Regions from separate parts of the Alteromonas sp. DYW1 genome, predicted to be linked through region 1. Evidence: predicted binding sites of a transcription regulator. Region 1 holds the regulator's gene; the other holds the start of a gene.
The links. Region 1 encodes ArgR, which controls arginine synthesis, uptake and breakdown. Its sites were predicted from a motif close to ANTGAATANNTATTCANT; they were not measured.
Positions count from the first base shown of each region.

Region 1 (9,326 bases):
TCGCGTATCACGTCAGGTGATGCATTATTAGCAGCGAATACTCCTGGATTCTTGTTCAACGTACCACAAGCTTCCATCGACGGTTTGACCGGTGGTGACGGTGCGGTTAATGCGCTAGACGCAGACTTCAACGTACCAGGCGTATGGAAGTTTAACCTAGGTACACAGCACGAGTTTGAAGATGGTACCGTTGCTGGTATCGACGCGATTTACTCACGTCAGCAAGACTCTGCTAAGACAATTGCACTGAACTCAGTCCGTATCGGTCGTGCAGCTGATGGTCGTCCTATCTACAAGAACGCTGATTTGTTAGATGCAGATTGCGTTGCGAATGTAGCGAGTAGCGATTGTTCTGGCCGTAACACAACTGATTACTTCTTGACTAACTCTGATGACGATGGCGATTCATTGGTAGTTTCAGTGTTTGCTAACAAGACGTATGACAGTGGTTTACGTGTTGGCGCAGCATATGCGTACATGGATGCTGAAGAAGGCAGCCCAATGAACAGCTCAACGGCAAGTTCTAACTACGGTAACTTGTCTACCGCTGATTACAACAATCCAGAAGTTGCAACCAGTAACTACGAAGTTAAGCACCGCTTTACTTTCAATCTTGGCTACAAGATGGAAATTTTCGACGGTTATGACACGCGCTTTAACCTATTTGCACAACGTGTGAAAGGTAAGCCGTATAGCTTCAACTTTGACTGGGATCCGGGCTTTGGTGACGAGCGTCCATTCGAAGATCGTTCATTGTTGTACGTACCATTGGTTGACGATCCAATCGTTCAATACGGCGACAACTTTGATCTAGACGCGTTCAACGCCTTTATCCGTACGCGTGGTTTAGAAGGTGCGCGCGGTTCAATCCTTGACCGCAATACTCAGAACAGTAACTGGTGGACACGCGTTGACCTACGTGTTTCTCAGGAGCTACCTGGCTTTATGGACGGACACCGTGGTGAAGTTTACTTCGCAATCCGTAACCTAGGTAACCTAATCAACGACGATTGGGGTGTATACCGTCAGGTTAACTTCGAGTACAACAACCCAGTGGTTGATGCTCGTCTACTTGACGATGGTACCTACCTATACACCAACTTTGATGGTGATGCAGGTCAAACAGTTAACGCAGATGCATCGACCTGGTCAATGCGTGTAGGTGTTAAATACCGCTTCTAATCCAATCGGATTAATCTAGAAAAACCGGCCTTTTGGCCGGTTTTTTGTTTTTGTGATTTACTTGGAGGGAGTACTACGACTTTGTTTTGTGCGCTCACTGTCGAGTCGTAAGCCAGCTAATGCATTTAACATGACAGTTAGAAAAACTTTTATAGTTGCGAGGGTTGTCAGTATTAATAGCTTATTGGATATACAACCCGTACACATTGAGTATGACTAGCCGTTTCCCAATAGATTGTTAGGCGAGGCAAGGATACTCGCTCATTTTTAGTTATACGTTATCGAACAGCTTCTCTACCCGCTGCCGTAACTCTTCAATTTGAGTTACGTCGGCAGGCGCGATGAATATTGTATCGTCACCGGCGATGGTGCCGAGCACACCGTCTTTTTTCGATAACGAGTCTAAAAGGCGAGCGATAAGCTGAGCAGCTCCTGGGCTGGTACGAATGATTACCATGACATTATTGTGCACGATATCCAATACTAACTGCTTGAGTGGGCTTTTCGCCGTCGGCATACCTAATTCAGGTGGCAAGCAGTAAACCATATCACCGCGGGCGTTGCGCGTGCGCACCGCGCCAAACTTGCTCAGCATGCGCGAAATCTTAGATTGACTAATACTATCAAAACCCGCTTGTTTAAGGGCGTCTACGATCTCTCCTTGCGAGCCATAGCTTTCGGCTTTCAATAAGTCTTTGAATGCTTTTATCAATAATTCTTGCTTCGGAGTTGCCATAGGTATTGCAGTTGCTTGGAGGAAAACCCACATTTTGCCGCAATCAACGCGGTGTGGCAATTTTCATCGTAAATTCAGGCTATAATTGCCTAAAATACTCAGTATACGACCATTGGGTCATTGAGTTTTGGGCCCTTTTGATTTAGTGTGTCGGGCGTTTAATTTCTTGCGCGTTGCTTGAGCTCACACTTCTATGTGCGTGTGCATAGACGCTTTAATTTTGTAAAGAATATTCTTGTAGGAGAGACTCATGAAAGTAGCAGTCCTAGGTGCGGCTGGTGGTATTGGTCAGGCATTATCACTTTTATTAAAAACTCAATTACCAGCCGGCTCAGAGTTATCACTCTACGACGTAGCCCCGGTTGTTCCAGGCGTTGCGGTTGACTTAAGCCACATTCCTACCGATGTAAAAGTAACCGGCCACGGTAAAGATAATTTGGCTGACGCCTTGCAGGGCTGTGATATTGTTTTGATCCCTGCTGGTGTGCCGCGTAAGCCAGGTATGGATCGCTCTGACTTATTTAATATTAATGCTGGGATCGTTCGCAACTTAGTAGATGCTATCGCAGATACTTGTCCTAAAGCATGCATCGGGATCATCACTAACCCAGTGAATACTACAGTGGCAATCGCTGCTGAGGCACTCAAGGCCAAAGGTGTATACGACAAAAATAAATTGTTTGGTGTGACTACATTAGATGTTATCCGTGCTGAGACTTTCGTTGCTGAAAAGAAAGGTCTGGATGTTTCTGGTGTGCATGTACCAGTGATTGGTGGTCACTCAGGTACGACGATTTTGCCATTATTGTCACAAGTTGAAGGCGTAAGCTTTAGTGATGATGAGGTCGCAGCATTAACGACACGTATCCAAAATGCCGGCACTGAAGTGGTTGAGGCCAAAGCAGGCGGTGGTTCAGCAACATTATCTATGGGTCAAGCCGCAGCGCGTTTCTGTTTATCATTAGTTGCCGCTATGAAAGGCGATAATGTCGTCGAATATACTTATGTTCAGGTTGATTCTGATGATGCAGCATTTTTTGCTCACCCTGTGCGTTTGGGGGCAAATGGCGTAGAAGAGATTTTACCCTACGGTGAACTGAGCGCATTTGAGCAGAAAGCCAAGGAAGACATGCTAGACGGTCTCCGTGGTGATATTCAATTGGGTGTAGACTTCGTTACTAACGCTTGATTGATACTTATTCGAGATATCAAAAGCCAGTCTTAGGACTGGCTTTTTTAGTTCCTGCCAAATTCAGTGAAGCTGTTCTGCCAGCCATTTTTCAGCTTCTGTTACATCGGTAAAGCTCATCGAGACTTCACCACAAGAGGAATATAGGTTGTCAAAATAACGGGTGTAAAAATCAAAAGAGTCACGGTTTGTTATGACCACTGCAGTAGCGACACGGCCATAGTTCTTTTCATTTTTTACGTGTTCTTTTAAGTAGCTTTCCGCTGAGGGGATATACATTGCGTCACCATGCATAATGGTTAACACCCCCCATTTTGCACCCATGCAGGAAGGAAAGTTTTTAGGTAATTCTTGGTTTGCTTGTTGCAGCAATTCTAGATTCCAAGGGCCTGTGCCCTCTAGCCAGAGAACGCGGTCTTTAATTTGCACAGTTAAATTACCATGCGGTTTGAATACACCTGACACCGCTGACCTCTCATTTTGACTGATTAGCACCGGATTTTGCTAAGTGCCTATCAGTGTATAGGTTAACTTTAGCAATCGCCAGTTTACGTTAGCTGCCTGTTGCTTAGTCGCCGGTTAGGAAACGTAAAGTTATAAAAAAATATCCTTAGGCAAAATTCCACTTACCCAACTTGCAGCACCATAACTCTATACTGCAACTACGAATAGACCTGCGGTTATACCAGTGTCTTGTTGTTTCGAATTTACTAAGAGGGCACATCCATGATGCCGAAAACGATCACTTCAACCTGCAAAAATGCTGCTATCCTAGCCACCTTGCTCTCTGGCTTACCCGCAGCAGCTTATGCGCAGCCTCTTGCGTTATTTTCTGAATTAGCGCCGCACAGCAATGCGCAATTACCGGCACATGTGAGCCAGGCGTTTAAAATCAAAGCAAACCGCAAAGCCTTATTAGCCGCAGAGGTACTGATTGAATTACCGAACCTAACCGAACCGGTTGTTGCTGTTCGAACGAGTCTAGACCGCAGTCGGAAGGGACTGCATGTTTGGAGTGGTCATGTGCAGGGAGATGAAGCGGCAAGTGTGATTATAACCTTTAAAGGAAGTCAGCTTTCAGGCTTGGTGCAATGGCAGGAAAAAACCTACCGAATGACGACCAATAATGCCGGAAAGGAATTACTGTACGAAGTTGATTTGGCCTCGCTACCGAGTGAAGAAGCTGATGGTGAAGTGCCGCTTGGAGACTCAGAGATTAATGAGTTTGTGGCCGACACGGCAAGCGCTAACAGCGGTGATACAGTAACGCAGGACCTGCTAGTAGTGTATACGCAAGGTGCGTGTAACTATGCCGGGAGTTGCTCGCAATTGGATGCAGATATTGTTACCGCTATTACCGATCTAAATAATGCTTATGCCGCCAGTGGAATAAACATCACTATGAATTTAGTCGGCACCCATTTAACTGACTACAGCGGAACCAATGCAAGTGAAACGTTGACTGCATTGCGCTCGACGTCAGATGGACAAATGGATGAAGTTCATCAAGTACGGGATCAGTTGAATGCCGATATTGTATCTTTGATTTATGATGGCCAAGGATGTGGGATCGGCTACCTGCGTTCATCAGCAACCTCAGCGTTCAATGTAACCGATGTGCCTTGTATGGTAGGCAATCGTACCTTAGCGCATGAAATTGGTCACAATCAAGGAGCCCATCATGATCGACAAACCGTTGGTGGTGGCGTATCTGGTGCGTTTAATTATGGCTATCGCCGTTGTAGTGATGGTTCAATCGATGACAATGGGTCTCCTTACTTTCGTACGATCATGTCGTATAGCTGCTCCGGTGCTGCCCGCGTCGGTCGGTTTTCAAATCCACAAGTGAGCTATGCAGGCGTGCCCCAGGGAATCGATCCAGCATTTGCGCCTGAGAGTGGTGCGTGGAATGCACGCACGCTAAATGAATCTGCCAGCTATGTGGCGTCTTTCAGAGTGAATCAACAAGTCACTATTCCACTTGCACCCAGTGCGCTAGAAGCCGTCAGTATTGATTTTAACGCGGTGACTTTAGCTTGGCTTGATAACGCCGATGATGAAGAGTCATACGTGGTGCAACGGCGCGATGTGGCATCAGACTGGACGACGATCGCACGCTTGAGCGCAAATGCGACCAATTTTGTTGATAATACTGTTGCGGCTGATTCGACCTATGAATACCGTGTAGCGGCAATCAATGGTGCTGGCACCTCCGCGTATAGTCTTCTGGTTGCTGTTGTGACACCAGTGCAACCGAGTGAAATTACCGAGTTTGCGTTGAGCGAATTGACGAACCAAGGGCAGGTCACCAACGGTTTTGCCACGACTTACGCTGATGATGGCAACGCTCAAGTTGTCACAGAAGCCAGCTCTGGGGGGCCTAAGCGCTCTAGACGGCAAGCCTATCAGCATATCTGGAATTTCAATATCACTGGCGGAGCAGGGGGTTCGACGTTAGTGGCGAATACCTGGGTCTCTGGTAATGAAGGCGCAAACTTTGCGATGTCGCTGGATAACGGCAATAGCTGGACGCCCTTGTTCACCGTGTCCAGTCAAGCTGCTGACAATAGTGTCGTGGCCGTGTTGGGAACTATCAGCGGTGCCGTGCAGATCCGCGCTACGGATGCTGAGCAAAGCAGTGGCGAGGCGGTTGATAGCTTATACGTTGATCAACTAGTTATTCGTTCGTCCACTCTAGTTCCTGAAGTACCTCTAGCACCGAGCGACCTTGTCGCTACTGCAATGACGGCCACTAGTGTCAGTTTTGAGTTCAATGATAATGCCGATAATGAGCTAGGGTTTAACCTTTATCGTTCTAGCAGTGACCCATTAGGTAGTTGCACAAATGGACAAATCGTCGCGACTCAGGCAAGTGTCGCAGCGACAGGTTTCGGTACTATCAGTGATACGCAGGCGCAAGCAAGTTCAGAGTACTTCTTTTGGGTTACTGCGTTTAATGCTGGCGGCGAGTCGCTCGAATGCAGCAATGTGGTAAATGTGGTTACTGAAGCCACCCAGGCCGAATTGACAGTTTCTGGGTTTAAGCAGAAAGGCGTACAAAATACTGAACTACAATGGCTTGGATTAGGTGGTGAGCAAGTGGATGTGTATCGTGACGGTCAACGCGTTGCTACTGTGGCGAATAGTGGGCAAAGCTTTGATAATATTGGCCAAAAAGGGGCTGGTAGTTATCGTTATCAAGTCTGTGAGTTAGCGCAAACGGCGTGTACACCGGAGCAAACAGTGGTGTTTTAACTCGGGTATTGTCAAAGAAGCTTCCCAAGCAAAAAGAAAAGGCCTGATAATCATCAGGCCTTCTGTTTATTAACGCTACGCTACTGGTCTAACTTAGATGGCTGCGATAATTAGCATACGCCTAACGGCATTAGCCAGTATTGCGCATCCCAATTGCGATGCCGGCGATTGCCACCATCATTGCGCGTTCGAGGGTTGCAACGGTTGCAGAAGGGCTCTCGCCATCTGGGGTTTCAACCTGTGCGCGGATCCGCTCGAGTAATTCAATTTGCAGGTAATGCAAGGGTTGTAAATACCCAGCACGAATGTTCATCGACTCCTTACCTTGCGGATCAGTTTCCATCACGCTTTGTTGCTTGGTTAACTTTAACAACAGGGCAATACTGTCGGAGAGCTCTTGGCGCAGGGTTTCGCCGAAATGTTTTAACTCTGCAGGCACTAAGCGTTCATCATAGGCGGCGCTGATCTGCGGGTCGGCTTTGTGAAATACCATGTCGAGCATTGATAGACGTGAAGCAAAAAATGGCCAGTCTGCGATCATTTCCTCAATCGTTGCTTTAGCATCTGAATTGTAGCTAGCCTGAATCGCTGGCATGACACCAAGCCAAGACGGCAACACTAAACGGGTTTGCGCCCAGGCAAATATCCATGGAATTGCGCGCAAACTTTCTATACCACCGGTGGGCTTGCGTTTTGCTGGGCGACTCCCCAAGGGCAATTTACCGAGCTCTTGTTCGGGCGTAGCAACGCGAAAGTACGGCACAAAGTCAGGGTGTTCGCGCACAATACCGCGATAATTATCCCGCGCCTGATCAGCCATGGTTTGGATTGTTTCCCGCCATTCATGCTTCGGTTCAGGTGGTGGAAATAAGATGGCTTCAATAATCGCGCTGGCATAAATCCCAAGGCTACGTTTGGCTAACTCTGGCATCCCAAATTTATAGCGGATGGTTTCGCCTTGTTCTGTAACGCGAAAGCCTCCATCCAATGAACCTGGCGGTTGGGAGTGAATGGCCGCATGCGCCGGCAAACCACCCCGACCGATTGTACCGCCGCGGCCATGGAACAGAGTTAATTGGATCTGCGCATCTTGCGCGAGCTTAACTAGAGCTTCTTGCGCCTGATATTGGGCCCAGCCGGCGGCGAGGGCACCGGCATCTTTAGCGGAGTCAGAATAGCCAATCATGACATACTGGCGACCTTGAATATAGCCACGGTACCAATCAATTGAGAGCAGATTGTTCATCACTGTTGGCGACTGGTTTAAGTCATCCAAGGTTTCAAACAAGGGGGCCACAGGCATTGGCCAGGTCACTCCCATTTCTTGCAGCAACAACTGCACGGCGAGCACATCCGAGGGTTCACTTGCCATTGAAATAATGTAAATACCAAACCCATGTTCGGAGTGTGCGGCAATTGTTCCTGCTGTGTCTAAGACCTCTTGTACTTCTTCACTCGGTTGCCAATGGCGGGGAAAGAGTGGCCGCTTGGAACTCAGTTCACGTAATAAAAAGGCTTGTTTGTCGCTTTCTGACCATTGGTTATAGTCTCCTAAACCGAGATAACGAGTAACTTCACTGAACACATCCGCGTGGCGCTGTGAGTCTTGGCGCACATCCAATTTCAACAGGTGGATCCCGAAACAGTGGGCACGACGAATGGTATCAGTCAGTAAACCATCGGCAACGATTTGCATGCCACAGTCAACGAGGCTTTGATAACACAACATCAATGGCTTGATTAGGTCGTCCTGGGATGCGATCCATTGGCTTGGTTCACTGGGTTTTCCATTTACATGGCGATCAATGTCATCGCGAGTGAACTGGAGTTGGGTAACCAGAGGACGTAACAATGCCCGATAAGGCTCCAACGCATCACCAACCTCTTCGCGCAAGGCCGCGTTACACTCACTCATGGACAACTCAACCTGTAACTTGTCGAGATCAATGGCAAATAATTTAGCGGCGCGTTTGCGCGCCAATAATAAAACCTGCTCGGTCACTTTGGACGTAACAAACGGATTACCATCGCGGTCTCCGCCCATCCAGCTACTGAATTGAACAGGCTTGGCATCGAGCGGTAAGGCCAGCTCATAATTACTTTTTAAACGGGTTTCAAAGTCACGCAAAAATTCGGGGACAGCATCCCACAGTGAATTTTCGATCACAGAGAATCCCCAACGCGCTTCATCAACCGGTGTTGGCCGCACGGTACGGATCTCTTCGGTATGCCAAGCTTGGGCAATTAAATCGGCGATGCGTTGATTGAGTTTGTCGCGGTGATATTCGTCGGTGGTACTTTGGTGTAAGCGAGCTAAACATTTAGCCAATTCGCTGTGTTTATGGATCAGGGTGCGGCGCGTGACTTCGGTTGGGTGAGCCGTTAGCACCAAGTCGATATTTAGATCAGCGACCGCACTCGCGATGCTATCATTGCTAAGCTCAGCACGATCAAGGTGAGCAAACAATTGATCGATAGGGAAATCAATTTGTTGCGCTGAGTTGTATTCTTGTTCAGCGATATTAGCGAGGTTAAGAAATTGTGCAAATGCTCGACCAATTACGAGTAGTTCAGACTCATCCAATTCACTGAACAGCGCCTGTAATTTTGCGCGGTTCTCCGCATCCCCCTTATTGGCTGAACGTCCTGCTTTGCGGATCGTTTCTATCCGCTCGAGCCACTCATCGCCCAACTGATGTTTAATCGTTGCGCCAAGCGTTGCGCCCAGTTGGCGCACGGTATCTCGAAGTTGTGCATCTATTTCAGCCATTTCCTTCTCCTTAAATTTTGCCAATTAACACGATACTGCAAGTGATGGATAGCTGTCTAATGTGTTTGGCTATAAGATAGACACTTGTCTATTCCCCACAATTTGTCTCAGACTGTGTTATCATCCCCGCCTTTTACCACTTTGGGGATAAATGTGAGCGATAAATTTACCACAATCGAAGGTCAAGGTAGCTA
Region 1 covers NZ_CM186038.1:586,050-595,375, forward strand. Annotated here, with positions in the region: gene AC121Z_RS02650 (TonB-dependent receptor) at 1-1,182, shown strand, start outside; gene argR (transcriptional regulator ArgR) at 1,454-1,918, opposite strand; gene mdh (malate dehydrogenase) at 2,169-3,107, shown strand; gene AC121Z_RS02665 (hypothetical protein) at 3,171-3,536, opposite strand; gene AC121Z_RS02670 (M12 family metallo-peptidase) at 3,834-6,362, shown strand; gene ppc (phosphoenolpyruvate carboxylase) at 6,493-9,132, opposite strand; gene bamJ (BamJ family beta-barrel-assembly machinery protein) at 9,286-9,326, shown strand, end outside.

Region 2 (9,326 bases), 130 kb from region 1:
CGATGAGGGGGACTTAAGTAGCAATAACATTGTTGATATGATCCGAGACACTCAGAACACTCTCTGGGTTGCAACCGATAATAAGCTCAATCAGCTTGATGATATATCCAACACCTTTCAATATTTCCCACAAGATCGCCGGATCCAAAATCTGGCGCTCAAAAAGGTATTAGCTGATGTAAATAACGCCATTTGGTTCAGCACTGCTAATGGTATCTATCAATTGAATCCACAACGCACTCAGCTCGAGCATTTCACTACCGATAATGGGCTGCATGGGGACCAATTTGTGATCAAGTCAGGTTTTGCAAGTGCCAATGGCGACTTATATTTTGGTGGGACGACAGGTTTCTCGAGGATCCGGACTGCATCTCTGCAAACTAAAATAGTCCCTTCTAGGATCACGATCAGTCACGTTTTTGTCGATGAAAAGGACGTTTTGTTTGCCTCTCAATTGGGGGCGCAAAAGCATGAGTATAAACATTCGACCAAAGATATAACATTCCAATTTGCAGACTTGAATTTACTTTCTAACATTGTCGCAAGCTACTCTTTTCGCTTGCTTGGACATAAAGACGAATGGTCAGTCCCGGCTGAACAATTCAGCGTTAGTTATGCCGGTCTGGGACCTGGCGAATATGAATTTCAAGTCATTAGTACAGGCAAAGGTATTCAACCTGCGCAGATGGCAAACTTCCGCTTCAGTATTCTAGCACCTTGGTGGCAAACCCCCGCGGCAATTGCTTCTTATGTGTTACTCGCTGTATTGTTTTTTGCTGCGTGGAGCCGTTGGCGAATGGCGACACTGAAGGCGAGCAACGAACATCTTGAGCAAGAGATTAAAAAGCGCAGTGAAGCGTTAGTAAACGCAGAAACCCAGCTCATAGAATCGGAAAAGAATGCATCTTTAACCTCTTTGGTGGTAGGCGTTGCGCATGAAATAAATACGCCGGTCGGCATTGCGGTAACGGCTTCATCCTTAATCCACGATGATGCGCAAAAGCTATTAAGCAAATTTTCCGCAAATAAAGTGACCCGGTCTGATTTTGAGAAAACGCTGCATAGTATTACCGAAGGATCAGCATTGATTGCTTCGAATTTAGAAAAAGCTAACCATTTAGTGCACAGCTTTAAAAATTTATCGACCGATCAAATTTCGCAAACCAAGCGAACAATCGATTTAAAATCATACCTATATGAAGTAATGGTAAACTTAGGGCCAACGTTAGAGCGCGCGAAGGTAAGTTGGCAGCTTGATTGTCCTGATGGTATTCGGCTAGACACATACCCCGGTGCGATAGCCCAGCTCATTACTCAACTAACGCTCAATGCTATCGAACACGCGTTTAATTCGACGCCGTCACCACGGATATCGATTGATGTGTCCATACAAGCCAATAAAGCGCGTTTACTGTTTAGTGATAATGGCTGTGGCGTAAGCGATGAGATCAAGGAAAAGATATTCAAGCCGTTTTTTACCACTCGACGCCAAGCGGGTAACGTTGGGCTCGGCTTACAAATTGTTGCTAATATCGTTACCATTCGTTTGGGTGGAACAATATCCATCAGCGATAATTCGCCATCGGGGACAACCTTTATCTGTGAGTTTGTAAGGGAGTCTTAAGAATCCATGCAGCAAAGCGCCAGAGCATTGGCGCATTGCTGTAGATGCGCTAAACGCCGATGTAGTCGAGGATCCCTTCCGCGGCTTTGCGACCTTCATCGATAGCGGTGACGACTAAATCACTACCACGTACCATATCGCCCCCCGAGAATACCTTAGGATTAGAGGTTTGGAACGCAAATGTACCCTGCGCAGGCGCGCGTACCCGGCCTTTCTCATCAAGAATAATGCCGAAATCAGCAAACCAGCTTGCAGGACTCGGTTGAAAACCAAACGCAATGATAACTGCATCGGCCTCGAGGATATGTTCTGACCCAGCGACTTCAACCGGTCTGCGTCGCCCTTGCGCGTCAGGTGGGCCCATTTCTGTGCGGACCAGCTTAACGCCAACCGTGTTGCCATTTTCATCTACAGCAATATCCAGCGGCTGCAGATTAAATTGAAATTCAACGCCTTCCTCTTTTGCGTTGACAACCTCTCGGCGTGAACCCGGCATGCTTTCTTCATCACGGCGATAAGCACAGGTAACACTGGCCGCACCCTGACGGATAGAGGTTCGCACACAGTCCATGGTGGTATCACCACCACCGAGAACGACCACACGCTTGCCTTGCATGTTAATAAACTCGTCTGGCGACTTTTCAAACCCCATCAAGCGATTGATATTCGCAATGAGAAAAGGTAGTGCTTTGTATACCCCCGGGGCTTCTTCATTAGTAAAGCCACCTTCCATTGCTTTATAGGTCCCCATGCCAAGGAAAACAGCATCATATTCATCTAATAATTGTTGAAATGGAATGTCTTTACCAATCTCAGTATTAAGCACAAATTCAACGCCCATCTCAGTAAAGATCTCGCGACGAAGCTTTACTACGTCTTTCTCGAGTTTAAAAGATGGAATGCCGAATGTAAGTAAACCGCCAATCTCTTGGTATTTGTCAAACACCACCGGTTTGACCCCATTTCTAACTAGAATATCTGCACATGCGAGCCCTGCAGGACCTGCGCCAACGACTGCGACCTTTTTGTCAGTCCAGGTAACACCAGACATATCCGGTCGCCAGCCCATCTTAAAAGCAGTATCGGTGATGTACTTCTCGATACTGCCGATAGTGACGGCGCCAAAATCATCATTGAGCGTACATGCTCCTTCACACAAGCGATCTTGTGGGCACACTCGGCCACATACCTCAGGAAGACTATTGGTTTTATGCGAGAGCTCAGCAGCCTCTAGAATACGCCCTTCATTCGCTAAACTAAGCCATTGCGGAATATAATTATGAACTGGACACTTCCACTCACAATAAGGATTACCACAATCTAAACAGCGATCAGCCTGACCTTCAGTTTGCGACTGCGTCAACGGTTGATAGATCTCACCGAAATCTTCTTTGCGCACTAAGATGGGCTTTTTCGGCGGATCAATTCTTTCAACATCTACAAATTGATAAACGTTCTTGGCCATTACTAATACTTCCTCACACTACTGCGCTTGCAACTGAAGTTCTGACGTAGAGCGGCTAATGTGCCCTAGTAGATTCTTCACATCACTGGTTTTCGGTTTGATGAGTCGGAACTTTGCGACCTCATCGCTGAAATGGGTCAGTAAATGCAGCGCATGATCACTGCCTGTCTCCTCGTAGTGCTGATCAATCAAGCCACGTAAGTGCTCAGTTAATATACCTTTTTGTTCGACTGGCAATATCTCTACCAATTCTGGATTAACGCGTGCAGCAATATCATCATTAGCATCATACAAATAAGCAAAGCCACCGGTCATACCGGCACCGAAGTTAACTCCAATACTACCAAGAACAGCAACGATCCCGCCCGTCATATACTCACAGCCGTTATCACCTATCCCTTCCACGACTGCGATGGCACCGGAATTACGTACCGCAAATCGCTCACCCGCACGTCCGGCTGCAAATAACTTACCGCCAGTAGCACCGTACAAACAGGTATTGCCCATGATGGCACTGTGATGCGGGTTGAACTGAATTCCACGCGGTGGATGAATAACAATCTTACCACCGGCCATACCTTTGCCCACGTAATCGTTGGCGTCGCCAATCAAATGCAGATGTACGCCGCCAGCATTCCACACCCCGAAACTCTGGCCTGAAGTACCACGTAGGGTGATCTTAATCGGACTGTCATCAAGCCCCTCGTTACCATGTACTTTAGCAATAGCGCCAGACAAGGTCGCGCCAACACTGCGATCGGTATTGCGAACGGCATACTCTAGATTTACGCCATTGCCAGTCGCAATGGCTGTTTCACAGTCGCGCATGATTTGCTGATTAAGAAGACCTTTATCGAGCGGCGCATTGGTGGTTTCTGAGCAGAATAGGCGCGTATGTTCGCCGGCTGCTGGCTTGTCCAATAATGGCTGCAGATCTAACTTAGTTTGCTTGGCAGTTTGGCCATCTAAGACTTTTAGAAACTCGGTTCTACCGATCACATCGTCAAGGCGGCGCACGCCAAGTGAAGCAAGGATTTCGCGAACTTCCTGAGCAACGAACTTAAAGTAGTTCATAACCATCTCTGGCAGGCCGATAAAATAGTTGTCACGCAGTTTTTCATCTTGCGTTGCAACGCCAGTTGCACAGTTATTTAGGTGGCAGATACGTAAGTATTTACAGCCTAGTGCAACCATTGGTCCGGTACCAAAACCGAAGCTTTCAGCACCTAAGATGGCACCTTTAACCACGTCAAGGCCGGTTTTTAATCCACCGTCAGTCTGCACACGCACTTTGTGCCGCAAGCCATTTTCCACAAGGGCTTGTTGCGTTTCAGACAAACCCAGCTCAAATGGACTGCCAGCATATTTTACTGATGTTAACGGACTTGCGCCGGTACCGCCGTCATAACCTGAAATCGTGATCAAATCGGCATACGCTTTGGCAACCCCAGTCGCAATGGTGCCCACGCCCGGTTCCGAGACCAGTTTCACCGAAATAAGCGCGGCTGGATTAACTTGTTTTAAATCAAAGATCAGTTGGGCTAAATCTTCGATCGAATAGATATCGTGATGCGGTGGTGGTGAGATTAAGGTTACACCGGGCACCGAGTAACGTAACTCAGCGATGTATTTATTGACCTTATCACCAGGTAACTGCCCGCCTTCGCCCGGTTTAGCTCCTTGGGCTACTTTGATCTGAATAACATTAGCGTTGACCAAATAGTGGGGGGTTACGCCAAAACGACCAGAAGCCACTTGTTTGATTTTAGAATTGCGTTCAGTGTTGAAACGTGCGGGATCTTCACCACCTTCGCCTGAATTTGAATTGCCGCCTAGTCGGTTCATGGCTATCGCGAGCGCCTCATGTGCCTCGGGGCTCAGTGCACCAATTGACATGGCGGCACTGTCAAAACGCGGGAACAAATGTTCGGCAGATTCTACTTCAGCGATGTCAATTGGCTCAAGTGAACTGGTTAAACCTAATAAGTCGCGCAAATGGGCAGGGGCACGGTGATTTACTAGGTCGGCGTAAACTTTATAGTCGTCGTATGAACCTGTTTTGACGGCTTTTTGTAAACTCTGCACAACATCTGGATTGTATGCATGATATTCACCATCATGAACATATTTCAGCAGCCCACCATGTGCTAGCTTTTTACGCTTCAGCCAAGCAACGCGTGCGAGATTTAAGGTGTCTTGCTCGAAATCATCGAAGCTGGCCCCTTGGATGCGACTGGTAACCCCTTTAAAACATAAGTCCATTACACTGCGATTAATACCCACAGCTTCGAATAACTTGGCGCTGCGATAACTGGCAATGGTGCTGATCCCCATTTTTGACATTATCTTGTAGAGACCTTTGTTGATCCCCTTACGATAGTTCAACACCGCATCGAGCACAGGAATATCGAATTCTTTATGCTCTGCCATTTGTTCAATCGTTTCATAGGCTAAGAATGGATAGATCGCTGTCGCCCCTAACCCAATTAATACGGCAAAGTGATGCGGGTCGCGCACGCTGCCGGTCTCAACCACTATATTAGCGTCGCAACGTAACTGCTTCGCAACCAACCGTTGATGTACTGCACCTACTGCCATGGCTGCCGGGATTGGAATGCGGTTTGGCTTAATATGCCGGTCTGACAAAATCACGAAAGCGGCGTGCTTCTGTTTCACCAGGTATTCAACTTCGCCACAAATACGTTCAATTGCTTTCTTGAGGCCTTCGTCCGGGGCATAGTTAAGGTCGACAACTTCGGAATAATAGTTATCCGGATTGAATTCTCTCAGCTGCTTTAAATCGGTGTACATTAATACTGGCGATTCAAATAGCACTCGGTCAGCATAACCACTGGTTTCACTGAATACGTTTTGTTCGCGTCCTATGCAGGTGGCCAGTGACATAACGTGGTTTTCGCGCAATGAATCAATCGGAGGATTGGTCACCTGGGCAAATTGCTGACGAAAATAGTCATAGAGAGTGCGTTGGCGCGATGACATGACCGCCATTGGGGTGTCATCCCCCATGGACCCCACCGCTTCTTGCCCATCTTTAGCTAAAACTTTGATAATTTGCTGGATTTCTTCATAACTGTAATTAAACAGCTTGTGATAGGTCGCAATGACATCATCATCAAATACACGCTTACCAATCAACCCCGAGTCCATCTGCTCAATCGGCGTGAGTCGGCGAATATGCTTAGTTAACCATTCTTGATAGGGATGACGACTCTTTAGATCATCATCAATTTCAGCAGAACGCATGATTTTTCCGGTATAAGTATCTACCGCCAGCATCTCACCCGGACCAACTCGACCTTTTTCGAGCACTGATTCCGGTGCATAGTCCCAAATCCCGACCTCTGAAGCGAGCGTGATAAACCCGTCATCGGTGATCACATAACGTGCAGGACGCAAACCATTGCGATCCAAATTACAGGCTACGTGACGCCCATTGGTCAGAACAATACCTGCAGGCCCATCCCAGGGTTCCATGTGCATAGAATTAAATTCATAAAAAGCACGTAATTCTGGATCCATGGTTTTGTTGTTTTGGTAGGCCGGAGGCACCAGGAGTCGCATCGCTCGGAATAGATCCATACCGCCCGCGAGAAACAGCTCCAACATATTATCCAACGAACTCGAATCGGAACCTTCGGTATTCACAAATGGGGCTGCATCTTTTAAATCTGGGATCAGTGGCGTGGCAAACTTTGCGGTCCGTGCCATGGCCCAATCACGGTTGCCTTTTATGGTATTAATTTCTCCATTATGGGCAAGAAATCTAAAGGGTTGCGCCAATGGCCATTTGGGCAAGGTATTTGTTGAAAAGCGCTGGTGGAATACACAGATCGCACTTGCCATGCGAGGATCTGCCAGATCTAAATAGAATTTAGGCAAATCGCAGGGCATCACAAGCCCTTTATAAATGGTTACTAAGGCAGATAAACAGGCAACATAAAAATCAGGATCATCCGTCAACTGCTTCTCTACTCGTCGCCGGATCATGAACAAGCGCCGTTCTAAATCTCTCTTACGCCAGCCTGGGGGAGCGTTAACAAACACTTGTTCAATTTGCGGTACACCGGTTTTTGCTAGCTCACCCAACACGCTGTGGTCAACGGGAACCTGGCGCCAGCCAGCGACAGCCAGTGTTTCTTTGGTTAATTCTTGTTCTATAACCGCGCGAGCTCGTTCGCGACGCTCATCGTTTTGGCTAAAAAAGATAGTTCCGACACCGTATTTCTTGCTTAAACGCCAGCCATTGTCATCGGCTACGGCCTGAAAGAATGAGTCGGGCTTTTGTAATAAGAGTCCGCAACCATCTCCGGTTTTACCATCGGCAGCAATCCCACCACGATGTTGCATGCGGTCCAGCCCTTCAATAGCTGTGGATATCAAACGGTGACTAGCCTCGCCCTGTACATGGGCGATCAGGCCAAATCCACAGTTATCCCGTGAGTCAGCAGGATTATATAAACTCATTCCAAAACTCCTATTGCTTTTCTTAGCGTGCTAACTGCAACGTTAAGAGGGCAGATCTAGCAGACGTTAATATGCACGCTGACCTAACATAGACCACCCTTCGGCTATGTCTGAACTGCGTGTGTGTAATGCATAACTGTCGTTGTACTTGTGAGGATACAGGCCCTATTGAACCGCATTTTTATTCATTTTTATTTATTGCGGATGGAACAAAATACCCGTGTCCAGCGGGAAAATCAATTGGAGATTCCTTGTTCTTTCTTGTAGTTTGCGACGAATGGATATAATTTTAATATAAACAACAAGTTAACTTATTTATATAACAGTTGCATATGCAACTAATTTACGCCTTTATGGTTCTAATTTCGTACTAATTACGGCGTATTAACATCCAGTTTACAAACCTGAACGGCGTGCTCTTGGAAGGTAATGGTAAGCATAAATATTCAAAATGTAGAGATTTTGTTGCATTTCTATGCATCTAGCGCTCGCTTCGAACTGTAGCAATTATAACTATGTGGTTAGGGGGTTACGTCGTAATCGCCTATCCCCTTCATGCCTGCCGACATATTCGGATGGACGACTGAATACACGGTAAGTGGTTGAGGGAGCCAAAAATACCTAAAATAGGGGGCGAGCAGAGGCTAACACTTTGGCTTAATACTGGTAACATGCATGTATTGCTGAATCAATACGACCATTTACATGCAACAACAACCTTCAAAAGATTCCTGGGCGATTCGTTTTGCACAATTTGTAGAACGTATCGGTACCATAAAGCTAAGTATACTGTTTGTCCTTGCCAGTCTCGTCTTTACCATTGGTGGTTCATACATTATTCGTGTCAGTTTAAATAGCTCAATTGAACCGGATGATTTCATCAGTGCCATCGTGCTGACTATGTTGAGTGCGCCGTGGGTGTTGTATTTTTTCAGTGAACTAGTGAAACATTTGGAACACTCCAGAACCGATTTACAAGATTTGGTTCAACAGATGGAGAAATTGCGGGAAGAAGATGTATTTCTTAATCGCGAATTACAAAACAATATTCGTCAGCTAAATCATGAAATAGAGCAACGTAAAGCCGCTCAACTTGAGCGTGAAACAGTATTTGTTGAGCTTGAAAAGGAAATTAAAGATAAGTCTGAACAAGAGTTGCAAGCCCGTCGTTTATCGACGTTATTGCGCTCAATCATCGATGCTTCTCCTGATTTAATCTACTACCGCAATGAAGAGGGGCGATTTGCCGGGTGTAACCGCGTTGCAGAGCAGCTAACCGGCAAGACACAAGAAGAATTGCTGGGTTTAACCCCGCATGATGTCTATGAAGAGGATCTGGCGAAACAGGTAGTTGCCAGTGATCATGAGGTATTAGAAAGTAACGCCAGTATTACAGAAGAACTCTGGTTGCGATTTGCCGATGGTCGTCATCGTTATTTTGAAATGCGTAAAGTCCCATTTTTCGACAACGAAGGAAATCGTTTGGGGCTGTTAGCATTCGGCCGCGATATGACGGAGCGCAAACAAGCTGAGAGTAAAGCCGCGAAAGCGAGTAAAGATAAAACCCGCTTTATCGCGACGATCAGTCATGAGCTACGTACTCCACTGAACGGGATTGTTGGTTTAAGTCGCATGTTGCGTGATACAGAGCTAAGTAAAGAGCAATTTAACTGGGTCAGTACAATCTACGCCAGTGCTATAACGCTGGGAAATATTTTTAACGATATTATCGATTTGGACCGGCTTGATCGT
Region 2 covers NZ_CM186038.1:719,238-728,563, forward strand. Annotated here, with positions in the region: gene AC121Z_RS03300 (sensor histidine kinase) at 1-1,624, shown strand, start outside; gene AC121Z_RS03305 (FAD-dependent oxidoreductase) at 1,674-3,089, opposite strand; gene gltB (glutamate synthase large subunit) at 3,108-7,574, opposite strand; gene arcB (aerobic respiration two-component sensor histidine kinase ArcB) at 8,280-9,326, shown strand, end outside.
Region 2: gltB (glutamate synthase large subunit) is a predicted target of ArgR. The motif match lies at 7,747-7,764, and genes of this name have one in related genera.